One region of the Gordonia sp. NPDC058843 genome, then DNA from elsewhere that is predicted to be linked to it. Evidence: riboswitches for the same ligand, from Rfam matches in the RefSeq annotation. Region 1 holds a riboswitch; the other holds the start of a gene.
The links. Region 1 has a riboswitch for cyclic di-AMP ahead of ACFW3F_RS11560 (C40 family peptidase). Riboswitches for the same ligand answer to the same signal wherever they lie in the genome.
Positions count from the first base shown of each region.

Region 2: linked by a shared signal. The riboswitch ahead of ACFW3F_RS05890 (transglycosylase family protein) and the one ahead of ACFW3F_RS11560 (C40 family peptidase) in region 1 are both predicted to bind cyclic di-AMP.

Region 1 covers NZ_JBHYNC010000013.1:63,072-72,833, forward strand. The annotation lists gene ACFW3F_RS11525 (c-type cytochrome) at 1-584, opposite strand, end outside; gene ACFW3F_RS11530 (heme-copper oxidase subunit III) at 648-1,259, opposite strand; gene ACFW3F_RS11535 (hypothetical protein) at 1,413-1,898, shown strand; gene trpD (anthranilate phosphoribosyltransferase) at 1,999-3,069, shown strand; gene ACFW3F_RS11545 (Lrp/AsnC family transcriptional regulator) at 3,129-3,407, opposite strand; gene ACFW3F_RS11550 (DEDD exonuclease domain-containing protein) at 3,431-5,263, opposite strand; gene ACFW3F_RS11555 (hypothetical protein) at 5,509-5,739, shown strand; cyclic di-AMP (ydaO/yuaA leader) riboswitch at 5,847-6,077, shown strand; gene ACFW3F_RS11560 (C40 family peptidase) at 6,094-6,777, shown strand; gene ACFW3F_RS11565 (NlpC/P60 family protein) at 7,009-8,028, shown strand; gene ACFW3F_RS11570 (hypothetical protein) at 8,035-9,450, shown strand; gene ACFW3F_RS11575 (glycosyltransferase family 4 protein) at 9,450-9,762, shown strand, end outside.
Region 2 covers NZ_JBHYNC010000005.1:178,048-187,809, reverse strand. The annotation lists gene ACFW3F_RS05935 (sacsin N-terminal ATP-binding-like domain-containing protein) at 1-1,596, opposite strand, end outside; gene ACFW3F_RS05930 (DUF3027 domain-containing protein) at 1,614-2,420, opposite strand; gene ACFW3F_RS05925 (MFS transporter) at 2,508-4,505, shown strand; gene ACFW3F_RS05920 (DUF2771 family protein) at 4,502-5,014, shown strand; gene ACFW3F_RS05915 (cold-shock protein) at 5,019-5,432, opposite strand; gene ACFW3F_RS05910 (hypothetical protein) at 5,662-5,871, shown strand; gene ACFW3F_RS05905 (flavin reductase family protein) at 5,877-6,422, shown strand; gene moaA (GTP 3',8-cyclase MoaA) at 6,436-7,524, shown strand; gene ACFW3F_RS05895 (MoaD/ThiS family protein) at 7,536-7,784, shown strand; cyclic di-AMP (ydaO/yuaA leader) riboswitch at 8,010-8,227, shown strand; gene ACFW3F_RS05890 (transglycosylase family protein) at 8,234-8,854, shown strand; gene ACFW3F_RS05885 (FUSC family protein) at 9,023-9,762, shown strand, end outside.

The sequences.
Region 1 (9,762 bases):
CAGGACGCGCAGTTGAGCCGGAACAGCTCGCTGCCGCGACCGATGCTGTCGCCGCGGAGCTCACCCATCGCGACGGTGCCGTCGGCGTTGCGCGGCACCTGCGGCCCGCCGCCCTCGGCCTGGATGTACGCACCGAGCTGGTCGATCTGCTCGGTGGTGAACTTCGCGGGCTTGCGCTGGGCCTGGGCCTCGCCACGGGCCGCAGGCATGCGGCCGGTCGACACCTGGAAGTAGACGGCGGCGTCGCCGACGCCGAGCAGTGAGGGACCGCGATCGGGCACACCCTGCAGGTTGGAGCCGTGACAGGTGATGCACGAGGTCTCGTAGAGCTTGCGACCGTCGTCGATCATCGCGGCATTGCTCTCGTCGGCGACCGCGACCTGGGGGTCGGGGGTCAGGACCGACGCGAGCACGCCTGCCATGACGAGGCCGGCCAGCAGCACGATGGTGCCGCCTGCGCGCCGACGGAGCTTGCGTCGGGCCTTGGCGCGGCGGCCGGCGTCGCGTGCAGAGGAGCGTCGGGCCGAGGCATCGGGTCCGACCTCGGTGCCGCTATCCGACGGACGCGGTGGAGATGAACTCATCTGTGACTCTCTACTAAGCGGGGCGGACTGTTGTTCTGGAGCGAGCTGCGCTCGTGTTCGGTGTCATCGGATGAAGTAGATCGTGACGAACAGCCCGATCCACACGATGTCGACGAAGTGCCAGTAGTAGGAGACAACGATTGCGGCGGTTGCCTGCGCCGGGGTGAACTTCGACAGTTTGGTCCGGATCAGCAGGTACACGAACGCGATCAGACCGCCGATCACGTGGAGGCCGTGGAACCCGGTCGTCATATAGAAGACCGAGCCATAGGCGTCCGACGCGAGCGTCGTGCCGTGGCCGACCAGAACGGTGTACTCGTACGCCTGCCCGATCACGAAGATCGATCCCATGATCAGGGTGATGACGTACCAGCGCCGCAGGCCGAAGACGTCACCGCGTTCAGCGGCGAAGACGCCCATCTGGCACGTCACCGACGAGAGGATGAGAATCGTCGTCACCGGGATGGCGAGGGCGAGATTCAACTCGGTCGGCGGCGGCGGCCAGCCGACCGCGGAGTTGGCACGGGCGACGAAATACATCGCGAAGAGGCCAGCAAAGAACATGAGCTCACTGGACAGCCACACGATCGTGCCGACGCTGACCATGTTGGGCCGGTTCAGCGAGTGCACGCGCGAGGTGATGGCTGTTCCTGAGGTACCTACAGCGCTTGTCACAAGTGAAGTATGACGGTTCGTAGTAAGCGGTGGCCACCCGGGTCGGAAATTGCCGTCGACCAATTCTCCAGATGCAGGTCCGAGGCGGTATCCGATGGCCTCCGGCGTGTCCGAAAGGGGCGTGCGAAGCGTCCGACTGGCTACCGTGTGTTCATGTCCAGTTCGGCGTCTTCCGGCCCTCGCGACCTCAACGGCCGCGTCGTCGAGCAGGGTCGTCTGGCGCGGCTCCGCTCGCGGCTGCGACCCCGGGCCGAGTCCGGGCCGCTGACGCTGGGCGAGCGGGTGGAGGTCGTCGCCCGTTCCGAAGACGATGCGATCGCCAGTTCGGTCGCTCTCGAGGCGTCGTCCTGGCGCGCGGACGACGAGGTGATCCTGCGTCACCACGTCGAGGTGCCACCCGATCGGCAGGCAGACGCGGCAGCGGTGGCCGCACTCGACGGGTACGAGTCCATCGCCGATGAGCGCTGGGGACCGGCTCCGTCGCCCCGCGCCGAGGGACTCGTGGTGCTGGTCCTCGCCCGGGTCCAGCTACTCGACGCGATGCACCTGTCGCAGGAACGATCCCGCATGGCCAGCCTCGGCTCGCGCCACGGCGGATTCGCGCGCGAGTGGGCCGTCCTCCAGCGTCCGCCCGGCTGAGCAGCCACGAGTCGCGTCGGAGAATCGGGCGGCCCCATCTCCGGCGCTCCACCGGATACCGGCCACCTGTTTCCGAGACGCACCACTAGGCTTTGTGCTCGTGAGCACCGCACAGTCCGACTTCAGCTGGCCGCAGATCCTCGGCAAGATCATCGATCGTCTCGACCTCAGCGCCGACGAGGCGGCGTGGGCGATGAACGAGATCATGACCGACAGTGCGACCGGAGCCCAGATCGCCGCGTTCGGTGTCGGCGTGAAGATGAAGGGTGCGGCTCCGGCGGAGCTTCTCGGCCTGTCGCGGGCGATGCTCGACCACGCGACCCTCGTGGATGTCAGCCGTCCGGCCGTCGACGTGGTCGGTACCGGTGGCGACCGGTCGCACACCGTGAACATCTCGACGATGACGTCGATCGTGATCGCCGCTGCGGGTGTCGCGGTGGTGAAACACGGCAACCGCGCGGCGTCGTCGAAGAGTGGTGGTGCCGACGTGCTCGAGGCGCTGGGCGTCAACATCTCCCTGGACGCCGCCGCCGTGGCGCGATGCGTCGAGGAACTCGGGATCGGGTTCTGTTTCGCGCCGGTCTTCCACCCCGCGTTCCGCTTCACCGGTCCGCCTCGGAAGGAGATCGGCATCCCGACCGTCTTCAACGTGCTGGGCCCGCTGACCAACCCGGCGACGCCGTCGCGTGGACTGATCGGCTGCGCCTTCGCCGATCTCGCACCGGTCCTGGCGCGGGCCTTCGCCGAGCGCGGCGGATCGGCACTGGTGGTCCGCGGCGACGACGGCCTCGACGAACTGACCACCACCACCACCTCGACGGTGTGGCAGGTCGCTGCCGGGCAGGTGAACGAACTGACCATCGACCCGACCGATCTGGGGATCGAGCGGGTGGAGCTCTCGTCCCTGCAGGGTGGCGATGCGACGGTCAACGCCGCGATCGCGCGCGAACTGCTGTCCGGGACCACGGGACCGGTTCGCGACGCGGTGCTGCTGAATTCTGCCGGTGCGATAGTCGCGTTCGAGCAGGAGGCGCCGATGAGTGCGGCGGAGCTGACCGCAGCGCTCGGCGTGGCGAAGGATCGCGCCGCCGAGGCCATCGACAACGGCGCCGCCGCAGACCTGCTCCAGCGGTGGGTACAGCTCAGCGGGCAACTCGCGGCGTCGGTCTGACTGCGGCTCGCCGGTCGGACTGCGGCTCGCCGAGGTGCGACGCGCACGATCTGGGCGCGTCAGCTCTCGCCGATGGAGAAACCGCCCTCGACGTCGGAGCTGGAATAGCTGCGGAACGCGATGTGCGTGGCGCTCTTGAGCACTCCCGGTAGGCGATTGATCTTGCCGGTGACGACCGTCGCGATCTGCTCGTGGTCGCGGACCCGGATCTTCGCGATCAGGTCGACGTCGCCCGCGCAGGAGTAGACCTCTTCGACCCCGGGAATGTCGGCGACGGCCTGGGCGGTCTCCGGGATGCGGTGGATGTCGGCCTGGATGAGGACGATGGCAGTGATCATGGCGCAAGCCTAGTCGGCGGCGCTCAGCCGGCCCGCCGTGCGCGAGCGTCCGTCACGGGCCGTGCCGAACGTGCGTCGTGCGCTGATTGCGACCATCCGAGCCGGCGCTCGGCCGAGCCCGCCGGCAGCGCGACCGGCTCGCTCGTCGACACGATGCGCGCTCCCGGCTCGGTCATCCAGCGGTAGACGAGACCGACCTCCTCGGCCGGCGCGCCCCGTAGCGGGCCGACGCCGGGCAGCACGGTTTCGGCCGCGGCGATCAGTGCGTCGACGACGGGCATGGGGGAGACGCCGCGTCGAGCGCGTCCAGCTGCCGCGAGCCGTCCGTGCCGGATGACCGCGAAGTGCCATCCACGTTCGCCGTCGGGCCGCGCGACGACGATCTCGGCGATCGCGCACAGCGCGGCCAGTCGCTGACAGCGGGCGAGGCTGTCGATCGTGAGCGCGAGCCGGTCCCGATGCCGTGCCGCGGTCTCGAACATATGGGCCTGCGCGAGATCGGCGAGGCGTGAGGTGAGGCCGTCGAGGAGTTCGTCGGCCTCACCGCGCATGAGCCGGCGTGCCGCGGTGACCCGCGGGGAGTAGTCCGGGACGGTCTGTGGCTGCGCGGTCGACGCCCGGCACGATCCGGGGCGACGCCTCCCGTCGGCGTCGGGGCACCAGTGGTAACCATTCACACCGGGTCGCGTCGTGCACGTGCGCAGACCTGCGGCCGCCGAGATCACATCGGCCACGGTCGCCGCGTTGGTGCGATTGCCGACCGGGCCGATCGACTCGTCGGTGGGCGTGCGGGTGACCTTCAGCCGGGGGTAGCGCTCTTCGGTCAGCGTCACCCACCATCCCTTGTGCGGCTGGGTCGAACGCCGGTTGTATGCCGGCGCGTGTGCACCGAGCAGACGCAGTTCACGTACCGCCGCCTCCAGGGCGTGGGAGCACTCCACGATGTCGACGCGCTGCGCGAGGAGCACCATCTCGGCGATGCGGCGACGTGGGTCGCCACCACCGAAGTACGAGCGGACCCGGCGGCGGAGGTCCACGGCGGTGCCCACGTAGAGGACCTCGTCTGACGGGCCGCGGAAGAGATACACGCCCGGGCGCGAGGGGACGTGGTCGGCGAGGGAGCGCTTGGCCCGCAGCCGCGGGTCTGTCCGGGGCAGGTAGGACGTCAGGTCGCCGACGGTCGCGATGCCCTGGTTCCCGACCCGTTCGAGAAGTCGGTGGAACACCTCAACCGTGGCGCGCGCGTCGTCGAGGGCCCGGTGCGTGGGACGCACCGAGACGGCGAACAGGTCGGCGAGGGCGCTGAGTTTGACCGTAGGCGCCTCGTCGCGCGTGAGGATGCGCCGGGCCATGGTCACCGTGCACAGGCTCAGGCTGAACGTCCACGGCAGCTGGAGGCGGATCGCGTTCTGGCGCAGGAAACCCATGTCGAAGCGGGCGTTGTGCGCCACCAGGATCGAACCGCGGGCGAACTCGAAGAACGCGGGCAGCACCGACTCGATCCGCGGTGCGTCGGTCAGCATCGCGGTGGTGATGCCGGTGAGGGTGACGATCTGGGGCGGGATCGGACGACCGGGGTCGACCAGGGTGGCGAACTCGCCGATGACCTCACCGCCGCGGATCTTGACCGCGCCGATCTCGGTGATCCGGTCACGGGCCGGGTCCGACCCGGTGGTCTCGAGGTCGACGACGACGAGGGTCGTGTCGAAGAGGGAGCGGTCGCTGAACTCGTTCGACGTCTCGCCCGTGGCCACCTGATCGGCGGCCTCCAGGTCGGCGAAGGTGAGCTGCCCCGCGGGGGAGCCGTCCACGCTGGTCTGCGTCACCCGGCGAACACTAGTTCGATCCACTGACATCACGACGCCGACGCACCGACTGCTCGGCGTGTGGCTCGTGTGACTGCTGTGTCGATCGCTGTTCGACGGACTTGTCGGTGGGCGCCCCTAGTCTCCACCTGGACGTGAGAAATGCGGTGCTCTCACGGTCACAAGGACCCGTACGAGGGCCGACACGGCCCCACCCCGTCAGATGAGATGGAGATCACACTATGTACGTCGACTGCGCGCGCTGCCCGGCTCGTCCCGTCGCTTGCGACGGGTGCATGATGACGGTGCTGTTTGGCGGCCCGAGCTGGGACGATATGCCGGACGAAGGTGGAGTTTCGGTAACGACTGCGACTGCCGACGCCGACGCCGAACTCGACCTCGCAATCGACGTTCTGCAGGCTGCTGCAATGGTGACGAGTGGTGCTGCACGATCTGCAAGATCGGCCAAAACTGCAGTTCAGGGCACAGATCAGCGTGCCTCTCTCACGGTGCTGCGGGCCGGTTGAAAATCGGGCGAGGTTTGGCTGTCAGTCGCCTAGTGGACAGAGCGCATCCGATTTCGTAACCTTTCTGAGACCTTTGCGGAGCGTCCCGCTTCAACAGAAGTGGTCCGCAGTAGTCACCGCTCAATCGCCCTCGCGGCGAACCGGGGAACCACAACCTTCGGGCGGGCTCGTCGGAGCGCATCATCACTGATGTCTCTCGCGCGAATCCGTTCCGAATCGGGGTGAATCGCGTTGCCATGCATGAGTGTCCAGTGGATGCCTCATGTTCGAAAACGTGTAGGGCCACTCTTCCGGCCCGAACCCGACAGCTAACTCGGTCGGCGGTAGAGGAAGATCTGAAGGAGAACTCGCTTCGTGGCCAAACATCGTTTGGAACAGCCCAACCGCGGCAGCACGGTCGCCAAGAAGGCGGTGATCGCCGGATCGATCACGCTCGGTTCGCTCGCCGCAGCTGCCGGCCCTGCGCTCGCCGCCCCGGTCCACACCCCGCTGGGCACTTTCGAGATCCCGGCCCTGCCCGGTGCGAAGGCCCCCGAGGCCAAGCCGGCGCCTGAGGCCACGCCTGTGAAGAAGTCGCCCGCGGCCACGGTCGAGATCCCCAACCTGGGACAGTTCACCGTGCCGGGCATCGCGCCGGACCAGATCCCGCAGCAGTTCCGCCCCCAGGGTGGCGCTCCGCTCGGCCAGCCGCAGCTGACCGCGGGTGAGAAGGCCGTCAAGGCCGCCGAGAGCAAGATCGGCTCGCCCTACTCCTACGGCTCCGCCGGCCCCAACGCATTCGACTGCTCGGGTCTCGTCTACTGGTCCTACAAGCAGGCCGGCAAGACCGTCCCGCGCGACAGCTACGGCCAGCTCGGTGGCGGACGCGCAGTGTCCTACTCCGACGCCAAGCCCGGCGACGTCATGATCTTCAACGGTGGCGGCCACGCCGGCATCTACGTCGGCAACGGACAGTTCGTCCACTCGTCCAACTACGGCACCCCGGTCAAGCGTGACGCCGTCAAGGAATGGACCCTGACGGGTATCCGTCGGTACTGACGACAACCGAACCACGAGAGCAGACTGAGCACGAGGGTCACCGAACGGGGGTATCGCGATCTGCGATCCGCCCGAATCGGTCCAGGGGTACTGCGGGCCGCCCTAGGGTGGTCGTCGGGGGCCGGGACTGCTCGCAGATCGACAAGCACACACGAGGGAGTGGGTACGACCGTGCTGATCGGGGAGGAACGGGCGCGCGCGACGCGACCACGTCTGCGTTCGGGTCCGCTGATGCTCGCAATCTGTGTCCTGACGGCGCTGGCAACGCTCGTCCCGACCGTTTCCGGTGGAATCGGTGACGCCCATGCGGTTCCGGCACGGTCGGCCGACCAGTTGCTCGACCGCTACAAGAAGCTGGGCATCGACGCCGAGAAGACCACCGAGGCGATGCACAACGCCAAGATCGAGTACGACAAGCAACGGGGGATCGTCGCGTCGGCCAAGAAGGCCGCGGCGGAGGCGCAGCAGACGCTCAACACCAGCCGTGCTCAGCTCGCGGTGCACCAGAACCGGGTCGATGCGATCGTCCGCGCCAGTTACCAGGGCGCGCGGGTCAGCGGGCTCTACGCAGTGATGGTGAGCGACTCCCCGCAGGCGCTTCTCGACCAGATGTCGGGCCTCGACATGATCTCGCGTCAGGCGTCGGTGGACCTGACCGCCATCAAGAAGGTGCGGGCACGCACCGCCATCGCCAAGAAGGACGCCGAGCAGACGGCCGTGGCCGCCTCCGAGGCGGTTTCGCGCGCCGAACGGGTTCGCGGTGACCTGCAGACCAAGCAGGCCGATCTGCAGCTCCAGGCGATCCAGATCCGGTCGATCTACAAGTCCATGACCGGCAAGCAGCTGGCTGCGCTGCGCGGTCCGACCTTCGACTTCGATCCGCGACTGGTGCCCAAGGGCACCGCCGCCGGACTGATCGCCACGCACGCCGCGCTGACCCGGATCGGGGATCCGTACGTGTGGGGCGCGACCGGACCGAGTTCGTTCGACTGCTCGGGACTCATGGTGTGGGCCTTCCGCCAGGCGGGCAAGACCATCCCACGGTCGAGTCAGGCGCAGATGGCCGGCGGGCAATCAGTGGCGCGAGACGACCTCGAGCCCGGTGACCTGATCATCTACTACCCGGACGCCCATCACGTCGGCATGTACGTGGGCGACGGTTACGTCATCCATGCCTCGACCTTCGGTGTCCCGGTGAAGGTCGAACCGCTCGACGAAGCCGGACCGTACAACTCCGCCCGCCGGTTCTAGTCCCCGGTGATCCCACGGCGCCGGCGTGCCGGCCCGGCCTCCGCCATCGTCGCCCTGGCCGCTGTCGTCGCCCTGTCCACTGTCGTGGCCACCGGATGCGGCACGGTCGGAGTGCCCGGCGGCCCCGGCTCGTCCACCGCGCCCGCGTCGTCGAGCACCGAGGTCAACGTCTACGAGCGTGATCGTGCCGCGGGGGTGACCCGGCTGCTCGACTCGCTCACCTCGACCGTGAGTTCCGGCGACGTACGGGCGATCGGCACCCTGTTCGACACCGCCGCCACCCCGGCCTTCAAGGACAGATTCAGCACCGCGACCGCCACGTTCGCGCCCCGCCGGTTCGCTCCGCGGAACGGCCGTTCCGGCACCCTGCGGTTCGTACGGTTCCAGTACCAGCTCGCGCCCACCGAGGAGGCGGAGGTGCTCGTCCCCGGTGAGCTCCAGGAGCTTCTCGACGCCGGGGGGAGTTCGGACTCATGGGTGGCACCGGTGGAGTTGCGCTACGCGCTCGGCGGCGAGACCGTCCCAGGGGTCGCCGAGGCCGAGGTTGTCGTCGGCATCCAGTTGGTGGTCGCCCGTCACGGCGACGACTGGCGCCTCGTCGGCGACGCCGAGGCCCTGGGTCGCGAGCCGTCGCCGACGCAGATGTGGGAGCTGCCCGGCCTCCAGGTCGCCGACACCGCCACCGCCGGCGGCACGTCGGTGGTCGCCTCATATCCCCGGACGGCTCCGACGGTGGCGACGCTGCGACGGGAACTGCCCGGGGCGGTCGACGCCGTCACCGCGTTCTGGGGTGACTCCTGGGATCGTCGCGCGGTCGTCGTGGCGACCGCGACCGACGACGAGTTCAGCGCGCTGGTGCCCGACGGCCGCGCGGCCACCGGCGCGGCGACCGCCGCGACGGTGCACAGCAGCGTCGACCTCGTGCAGCGCACGGCGACCGGGCAGCGGATCGTGCTGACCCCGGCGGTTCGGGAACTGGCGCCGCCGACACTCGCCGTGGTCCTCCGGCACGAGCTGACACACGTCGCCGCCCGCACCTCCACCGCGCTCGACGCGCCGCTGTGGATCACCGAGGGCGTGGCGGAGTACGTCGGCCGCAGGGGCACCTACACGCGATTCGCCGACGCCGCGCCCGATCTGACCGCGTCCGTGCGCGCCGGCGCGATGCCCGCGGGCCCACCCGCCGACACCGACTTCGCGATGGACGGGCAGACTTCACAGGTGGCTTATCAGAGTGCGTGGTCGTTGGCCGCCTACGTCGCCGATCGTTTCGACGAGGCCCGGCTCAAGAAGATGTACCTGGGAGTCGCGGCGTCGGCCCTCCCGGCCGCCCAGGACGCGGCCATCACCTCGAGCCTCGGACTGACACGCGCCGAACTGGTCGCCGACTGGCAACGCTGGCTGGCACGGCAGGTCAGCTGATGTCTCGAACACTGTTGCTCACCAACGACTTTCCGCCGCGGCCCGGCGGCATCCAGTCCTACCTGCAGAACCTGGTGGACCTGCTCCCGCCGGAGGACGTGGTCGTCTACGCGCCTCGATGGCGCGGCGCCTCGCACGAGGAGTTCGACGCCGCAGCGGCCTACCGGGTCTACCGGCACCCGACAACCCTCATGCTGCCCACTCCGTTCGTGGCACGCCGAGCCGCCGAGATCGTGCGCAGGGAAGAGATCTCGACGGTGTGGTTCGGGGCGGCCGCACCGCTGGCCATCCTGGCACCCGCGATGCGCCGCG
Region 2 (9,762 bases), on a different contig from region 1:
GACGAGACCGCGCAACGCCGGGTCCCCCACCGCCTCGGCCACCGTCAGGTCCGCGATGCCGAGTCGCGTGAGCAGTTCGTGCCGGGCCTCGGGATGCACGGTGGGAATCCACCGCATGGGCGTCGAGATCCGGTCGCTGACGAAGAGTCCGCGGACCCCGATCGCCATACGCCCGTCCGACCGCGGGATGGGCAGGGCACCCAGTTCCTCGACCTCGCGCCCGGTCGACACCAGCGGGGCGAGTGCGTCGTACAGGTCGTGCCACCATGACGGTTCGCGTTCGACGCCGACGAGCCGTTCGGCCAGCTCCGCGAGCCCGAGCTCGGACACACCCAGCCGGCCCAGCGCCGGGAGATGCTGTGTCAGCGACAGATCCGGGTGGATCAGGTCGCCGAAGAGCTCACCGAGCGTCTCCGCGAGCTGATCGGTCAACCCGACGAGCATCACCGCGCGCGGCGGCACCAGGTCGGCGCCGTCCGCCGCCGGAAGCCACGCGGCGTCGCGGAGTTCGCGCCGGACCGCCTCGATCAGGCGCGCGTCATCGGGATTTCGCGCCAGATGCAGCTCCGGCACCAGCTGCACCCTGCGGACCGGTTCGACGAGTCGGACGAGATCGACGTAACCCGCTGCCGCATTGCCGATCTCGGCGCGTGGGTGGAGATGTCGCCGGTCCGGGGTGAGTGCGAGATCGGTGATGCACCGGCACGGCAGACTGAGTTCGATGTCGGTGGGAGTCGGTGCACGCAGGACATCTCCGTCCGGCGTGGGCTCACCGTCGGCGTCGACGAGCCAGCGCGTGCCGCCGCGTACGACCTCGAGCCATCGGCGCGTCGACGGCACGTCGGCCGACGCGTGCCCCCCGCTGACCGACACCGTGGTCACCACCGACCGGGCGGCATCGTCGTCGACGTCCGGCCCGGCCGAGCGTTCGGCCGACACCTCGACATCGCCGACCGTGATCCGTTGCAACGCGGTCAGTTCGACGACCAGATCCGGCGCCTGGACCAGCATCGTGTCGAGAAGCGGACCCGGTTCCTCGCGGAGGTGCAGCACCACCTCGGTGTCGAAACCGGTTGCCGGGGTCCGGTCCGTCGGCCACACCAGCCGGAGCACCGGCACGTCGGCATCGGTTGCCCGCGTGATGCCGGCCGCGCGTACGGCGGCCAGCGTGTCGGCCCGATCGAAGATCACCGATCCGGTGCGCGAACGTATCTCGATGCGATCGGCGACCGTCGCGGTCGCGGTGAAGCCCACGCCGAACCGTCCGATCTGCCGGTCACCCGGGTCGCCCGATGTCTTCGCCGACACCCGCAGTGCGGCAAGGGAACGCACGCCCGCGTCAGTCAGCGGGGCGCCGGTGTTCGCGACATGCAGCTCCGGGCCGTCCGTCCAGACCGCGAGCCGCCCGTCGATGCCGGCCGCCGACGCCGCGTCGGCGGCATTCGCGGCCAGTTCGGTCAACAGCCGATCCCGGTATCCGACGGTCACCAGATCCGACTCGGCGGCCGCGTCCTCGGCGAGTCGGGTGGGCGAGGATGCCCACGCATCCAGCATCGACGACCGCAGGACCGCGGTGCCGAAGGGATCGTCGCTCACGGTCGGGGTGCGCCGGATCAGGTCCGGGCCGGTTCCGCGTCCCGGGAGATCGCGACCACCTCGATCGCGCCGTCGTCGTAGGCGTCATACGCGGGCGAACCGCCACCCTTGGGACCCTGCACGTCCGAGTGCGCACCGCAGCCGTACTCGGCGGACACCACGCGGCCGTCGGCAGCCAGTTCGTTGGTACAGGCGCCGAATCCGGCGCGCAGAGCACCCGCGAGAGGCACGTAGAAGCCGCATGTGCAGCATGCGTACGGCGCGGCCTGGGCCATCTCCGAACCGGGACCGAAATCGCCGTCGTACCAGCGCTGCGCAGCGTCGGCGCGGCCTTCCGGGCTCAGGAGCCGCTTGCGGCCGAGTCCCAGTTCGCCTGCGACCTGACCGATGTCGTCGGGTTCGGCGGAGTCGGACTCGAAGCGGAACTCGTCACCGGTGTCGATCTGGTTCGGCACCAGACGCGGATCGTCGGGTTCGGCGGCGAGCAGGTCGCCCGGCGTGAGGTCACCGGACGCGACGCGCTCGGCCCACGGCACCCAGGGGGGCGCGAGCAACGATCCGTCGCCGGGCAGCAGCACGACCTCGCTGAGCGTGATCTCGTCACTGCCCGGAGAACCTGCGAGCACGACGCACCACTGCCAGCCCCGGTAGCCCGCGAGCTCGGCGTCGAAGTAGTGCGCGGCCGCCCATTCGCCCTCGGCGACACTGCGCCGATGCGCACCGGGACGCTGGCCCTCGTCGAGCAGCGCGGCGCGTGCGTAGTCGACGGCTGCCAGAAGCCGTTCGCCGTCACCGTGCCGTTCGCCGTCACCAACTTGAGTCACCGCTCCAGTGTGCAATATCGCCGACGTGTGCCACACAACCGACCCGCTTCAAGCGACCACAGCCGGAGATGAGGAACAATCGTCTGCGTGATCCCACGGAGTTCCCGACACGACGAGGGGCGCGGGGCCCCCAGGGGTCCCGCGAACCAGCAGCCGCCACCCGACGGTCGCGCGCGACGGGCCGCGCAGCACCCCGGTTCGACGAACTACCCCGTCGACGAGACGCGACAGATGCGTACCCGCCGGCCGGCACCGGGATGGGGGGAGCCGCCTGCCGGCCCGGGTCCCGGCCGCAATGCCTATCTCCCCCCGCCGACCCACAACCCGCATCTCCCGCCGCTCGACGATCGCGGTCAGCCGTCGGCCGACGACCAGACCCGCGCGATGCCGGCCGATCACGGCCCCCAGAACAGTGGAGGCCGAACGCCGAAGAAGCTGACGGTGATGCGGGTCGCCGCGATGCGCAGTCGCGAGCTGACCGGCAAGGGAATCGGCAAGATCCATCGGGCGGCCACCGCCGATGGCGCCGACCAGTCGGGCCTCACCGCGCTGACGCTGCCGGTGATCGCCAACTTCGCCGCCGACGCCGCGATGGCCGTCGCGCTCGCCAACACATTGTTCTTCGCCGCCGCGACGGGCGAGTCGAAGACCAACGTGGCGCTGTACCTGGCCCTGACGATCGCGCCTTTCGCGCTGATCGCTCCCCTGATCGGCCCCCTCCTCGACCGCCTGCAGCGCGGTCGCCGGATCGCCATGGCCACGACTTTCGGTCTGCGCGTCGTCCTGGCCCTGCTCATCATGGCCAATGTTCAGTGGAACGACGTGACCCAACAGCTGGAATACGACCCGTGGGTGCTCTATCCCTGTGCGCTCGGTCTGCTGGTGCTGTCCAAGTCTTTCGGCGTCCTCAAGTCGGCCGTCACGCCCCGCGTGGTGCCGCCGACCATCGACCTGCCGCGGGTGAACTCCCGTCTGACCACCTTCGGCCTCATCGGCGGCACCATCGTGGGTGGCGCGGTCGCCGCGGCCATCGAGTTCCTGCTCGGCCAGGCGCTCCCGCTGCATCTGCCGGGCGCCATGGTGTGGCTGGCCGTCGTCGCGGCCGCGGGCGCCTACCTGTGTATGCGCATCCCGTCGTGGGTCGAGTCCACCGAGGGTGAGATCCCGACGACACTCACTTACCACGGCGAACCCGCGCGCTCGGCCCCCGCCGATTCCGATCAGCCGACCAGCGCCCGGGACGGCGCGAAGATGATCGCGGCCAAGATGCGCCAGCCACTCGGACGCAAGGTCGTCGCGGGTCTGTGGGGCAACGGCACGATCCGCATCCTGACCGGCTTCCTGACATTGTTCGTGGCGTTCTATACCAAAGCGCAGCAGGGGGATGCATCGGACTGGACCCAGCTCCTGCTACTCGGCGCGGTCGGCGCTGCCGCCGGTGTGGGCAACCTGATCGGCAACGGCGTCGGCACCCGCCTGGAACTGAAGAACCCGCCGAGCATCGTCGTCGGTGCGACCGCGGCCTGCTTCGTCGTCGCGGTCCTGGCCGCCATCTTCGGCAACATCGCCGCGGCCGCCGTCGCCGCCCTGGTCGCCTCGGGCACCAGCGCGATCGGCAAGGTGTGCCTCGACTCCTCGATCCAGGACGATCTCCCCGACGAGTCGCGCGCCTCGGCGTTCGGCCGGTCGGAGACGGTGCTGCAGTTGTCGTGGGTGTTCGGCGCCTCTCTCGGGGTGCTGCTGCCACCGACCCTGTGGATCGGGTTCACGGTCGTGGCCGTGCTGCTCGGCCTCGGGCTGCTGCAGACCGTGATGACCACCCGCGGCAAGTCGCTGGTCCCCGGTCTCGGCGGCCGACGCCCCGACCACGCCGCACCGACCGTCGCCTTCCGCGCAGCGGATGCCCGGTCGGCGGGTCGGACCGGTCCGGCCGACGCCGACACGAAGCCGCACGCCCAGCGGCCCTCGACCGCGCGCATGCCCACCAGGGCACCGTCGACCGCCCCCTTCGAGAATCGGGGCGAGCGCCCGTACCGCCCCGGCGACCACCCGCCGCACAACCAGACAGGACAACGTCGTCAGTGATCAGCAGTGGTGAGAAGAAGGCTCTGTCGATCATCGCGATCGTCGTCGTGCTGTTCGTGGCGGTGGTGGGAACGTCGGTCTTCCTGCTGACCCGCAACGCCACCCACGACGACCAGCCCTACCTGCACGTCGCGGTCGGCGACGAGTTGCACACAGTCGAGCCGCGCTGGTGGTGCGATCTGATGCTGACCGCGTGCGATCCCGAGATCACCGCGCCGCGCGAGACCGCCTCGGTCCCGGTGCCGGTGGGTTCGACGATCATGCTGACGGTCTCGAGCGAGATCGCGCAGGGTCCGTGGAACCTCGCGGCCGTCTACGAGACCCCGCGCGGGCTCGTCGAAGACGAGCAGCAGCAGGCAGCAGAGAACACCTTCACGGTGACGCTCCGATCGGCGCCGGACCGGGTGCTGATCGGCTTCACCGTCATCGCGGCGTCAGCGCGGCTCACCCCCGCCGACGACATCCTGCCGCGCGGCGAGCTGGCGGTTCAGACGGCGCCCACCGAGTAGGGCCTCAGGAATCGAGCTCCCGCGCGACGGCGCGCACGACTTCGGAGATCCGCTGCGCGGTCTTGCGGTCGGGGTATCGCCCCTTGCGCAGGTCCGGCTGGACCTTGCCTTCGAGCAGGGTGATGAGGTCGGCGACCATGCCGTGCAGCTCGTCAGGCGTGTGCCGTTTGACGTCCTTGCGGGCGGCTTCGCGCACGTTCTTGGACACGCTGGGTGCGGGTTCGAGCACTTTCACGCTCAACGCCTGCGGGCCGCGTCGGCCTGCGGCCATGCCGAACTCGACGCGCTGGCCGGGCTTGAGAGCCTCGACTCCGTCGGGCAATGCTGCCGAACGGACGTAGACGTCCTCGCCACTCTCCTGGGAGAGGAAGCCGAAGCCCTTGTCCGCGTCGTACCACTTCACCTTGCCGGTCGGCACTGTGCTCACCCTCATCTGTACTAGAACTGTCGAAAATCGACCCGTCACGACAAAAGACGCCGTCACCCATCTCGGCGGTTCGTACGGCGGAATTCCGTGCGAGCCCAGACGGATGCAAGGCGCCTGCTGCGTCCATCGTAACCAACGCCCCATCCCGGGTCACACCATTACCCGGCGGGCGCACATCGCGCGGCGTCGCACCGAACGGCGTTGGACTACCGTGGTGGCCATGCAGAAGACGTCGTCCCCGCGATTGCTGCAGGCGGCCGGGATTGTGTTCGTCATCGGAATTCTGGCGGTCGTGGCGTTGTTCCTGACACCGTTGGTGACCGACGGCGCCACCGCGCCGACCGCTGTCTACCTGCTGACCATGTGCGCACCGCTGGGATTCGTCCTGGGCCTGGTGTACGCACTCCGTGCCGGACGCCGAGCCAGGTGAGGACCGTGACCACAACCATCGACACCACCCCCGACCTCGCCCCCGCCTCAGACGGGAGGGCACTGCGGGATGCCTACAGCTGCTTCCCGTCCGGAGTCGTGGCCGTGTGTTGCGAACAGTCCGACGGGGATTCGACCACCCTGATCGGAATGGCGGCGAGCTCGTTCACCACCGTCTCGCTCGATCCACCACTCGTCTCGGTCTGCGTCCAGAACACCTCGACGACCTGGCCGCGCATCCGCACCGCACCGGCGATCGGCGTCAGCGTCTTCGCCGGCGACCAGATCGACCTCTGCAAGCAGCTCGCGGGGCCGTCGGAACGCCGCTTCGACGGGATCACGCCGTTGAGCACCGATCGCGGGGCGGTCTTCGTACCCGACGCCGCCGCGCACCTGTCGTGCACGATCCACAACGAGATCCAGGCCGGCGACCACACCGTCGTCCTCCTGGAGATCGAGACCCTGCGCGCCGAACCGGACGTGGAGCCCCTGGTCTTCCACGCCAGCACCTTCCGTGCCCTCGAGGCGCGCAAGGACCCCAACCGGAAGTGAGTCTCCCCGCAGCATGAACACGGTCGGTCTCGGACTGCCTCTGCCGCATTCCCCGCGGAACGCGGCGGCTTCCGACGCGCCGTCCGATGGTCCGCTGCGTGACACGTTCGGCCGCGTCGCGAAGGATCTCCGGGTCTCTGTCACCGACCGCTGCAATCTTCGCTGCTCGTATTGCATGCCCGCCGAGGGTCTCGACTGGATGCCCACCGACCAGGTGCTCTCCACCGACGAACTGATCCGGGTGCTCACCGTGGCGGTCCGCGATCTGGGTATCGAGCGCATCCGATTCACCGGCGGGGAGCCACTGCTGCGGCGCGACCTGGAGGACATCATCGCGGCCGTGGCCGGCCTCCCGCAGGCCCCCGAGATCGCGATGACAACGAACGGACTCGGCTTGCCCAGGCGGGTCGAGGGCCTGGTCGAAGCCGGCCTGGACCGCATCAACGTCTCGCTGGACACCATCGATCCGGCACGCTTCGCCGAGATCACCCGCCGCGACCGGCTGCACGACGTCCTCGACGGCCTCGCGGCAGCACGACGCGCGGGCCTCGACCCCGTGAAGGTCAACGCGGTCGTGCCCGAGCGCGCCGATCTCCCCGGCGTCCCCGACCTCCTCGCCCACTGCCTCGAGCACGGTTACGAGTTGCGGATCATCGAGCAGATGCCCCTCGACGCCGATCACGCGTGGCAGCGCACGCGGATGGTGACCGCCGACGAGATCCTCGCGACGTTGCGTGAGCGATTCACGCTGCTGCCCGATCCGGCGCCGCGCGGTAGCGCACCGGCCGCCACGTGGCTCGTGGACGGTCACGAGGGGCCGACCGGTCCCGCGCGGGTGGGAGTCATCGCGTCGGTCACCCGCCCGTTCTGCGGGGACTGCGACCGCACCCGGCTCACCGCGGACGGGTCGTTGCGCAACTGCTTGTTCGCGACGTCGGAGACAGATGTGCGGGCCGCCCTGCGCACGCTGCCGGACTCCGACGTCGACGCCGCGATCGCCCGGTTGTGGCGCGCGAACACCTGGGCCAAGGCAGCCGGCCACGAGGTGAACGTCGCGGGCTTCCGCCAGCCGGACCGACCGATGTCGGCGATCGGCGGCTAGGCTCGCGTCCGATGCAGCTCACCGTTCGTTTCTTCGCTGCCGCGCGTGCCGCGGCCGGCGCCGAGGAGCGGGTCGTCGAGATCGACCCGTCGACCACCCTCGGCGTCCTCGAGCACACCCTCGCCGCCGGAAACCCTTCCCTCGCGACGGTTCTCGAACGCTGTTCCTACTTGCGTGACGAGATCGCGTTCTCCGACCGGGCGCGCCCGCTCGGTACGTGCACGACACTCGACGTCCTCCCCCCGTTCGCCGGTGGCTGACGCCACAAAGTGCTTGTGACCTTTGTCACATAACGGCGGGGTAACAGGATGGGCACGGGACGGCCACTAACCCGTTGAACTGCGATGACGGCCGAAGTGGGTCGAGAGACCCGGATCCGGGCCGAAAATCGCTTGCGCGCAAGCAGGTGATTCAGTCCAACGAACGACGTACTGTTCGAGACGTCCTCCTCGGAGGTCACGACACAGCAACCAAGACATAACGTCCCACCGGCCGCGCCGAGCCTCGTTCCGCCGGTGGGAACGACAAGCAATCTAGGAACGAGGACGGGGGACCCAAACCTCATCCCCTGAGACCGGGCACCACACCAGGTGTCCTCGGGGTTAAGTCCCGGAAGTCGCGGCAACCACCACGACGACCCGAGACCGAGCACCTCTCGCTCGAACCCGACAGCTGACTTCGTAGGCGCGTGGAGAGAGGAAACACATACATGTCCGGACGTCATCGCAAGCAGACGACCAGCACGGCCGCCAAGACCATCACAAAGGTCGCCCTCACCGGCGCAGTCCTCGGCGGCGGAGCAGCCCTCCTGGGCACCGGCACCGCCAATGCGGCCACCGACGCCGAATGGAACCAGGTCGCGCAGTGCGAATCCGGTGGCAACTGGGCCATCGCGACCGGCAACGGCTACCACGGCGGCCTCCAGTTCGCGCCGAGCACCTGGTCCGGCCACGGTGGCGGCGAGTTCGCCCCGACCGCCGATCAGGCCTCCCGCGAGGAGCAGATCGTCGTCGCCGAGCGTGTGCTCGGTTCGCAGGGCAAGGGCGCATGGCCCACCTGCGGCACCGGCCTCTCGGGTTCGACCCCGCGCAGCGCGCCGACCGACACCCCGCGTGAGATCGCCCCGGTCCTCCCCGGCGGTAACGGCAGCGTTGACCTGGCCAAGACGACCGAGGACGTCGCCAAGCAGGTCACCGACGCCCTCACCGAGGCCGGCGTCAGCCCCGAGGTCAAGAACCTCTGGCAGGCGGCCAAGGACAGCGGTGTGTCGCTGAACCAGGACCAGATCAAGCTGTTCAACGACAACAAGCACCTGCTGCCCAACCCCTGATCGCTGCCTAACGCCTGATCCGGGACACAGACGAAGGGCCCCGCACGATGATTCATCCGTGCGGGGCCCTTTTCCAATTGTCGGGGCCCATTCGACGACAAGCTGCCACCGGAGTCCCCGACGTCGTGATGCAGGACCGCATGCCCGAAACCGCCTCAGCCAGTGCCAGTGCCTGAGACCACCGCGCCACCCGCCGTCAACTGGCAGTGGTGGCCGGCCGCCATCGTCTTCGTCGCCGCACTACCTGCCGCAGCTGTCACCCTGTACGACGTGCAGAAAGGCGCAGCTCTCGCAGTCGGATTGCTCCCTGCCGCAGCTCTCGGCATCGCCGCGCCGCGCCGACGCCGAATCGCCCTCCTGACCTCCGGTTTCCTGCTCGGCATCCCCATGGCCCTCGGTTCCGCGGTCTCCTCCACCCCGGCAGCCGCCGTCATCGGGATCGCGGCATTCTGCATCGCCGCGGTGGCGCTGTGGATCCGAGGTGCGAACACGCGGATCGGTGCGCTGCTGTCCACCCTCGTGATCCCGATGGTCGGAGTCGGACTCAGTTACCCCGATACTTCTACGGCGGTGACGCTCACAACCCTGTTCTTCGCCGGCTCGGTCCTCGTGTGGCTGCTGTCGCTGGCCGTGCCCGACGGCGTCAGCGGACCGCAGCCCGCACAGGCTGTTCCGACATCGCTGACTTATGGATACCTGCTGGCGGCGGTCGCCGCGGTGACCGCGATTGTCGGTTTCGCGCTCGATCTCGACCATGTGGGTTGGGCCTGTGCGGCCGCACTCATGGTCATGCGACCCGATCCCCACGTGCAGGTGGCGCGCACTGCAGGCCGCTTCGGATCGGTGCTCATCGGAGCGGCGGCAGCAGGCGGGATCGTCCACCTCGACCCGCCCGCACCGATTTATGC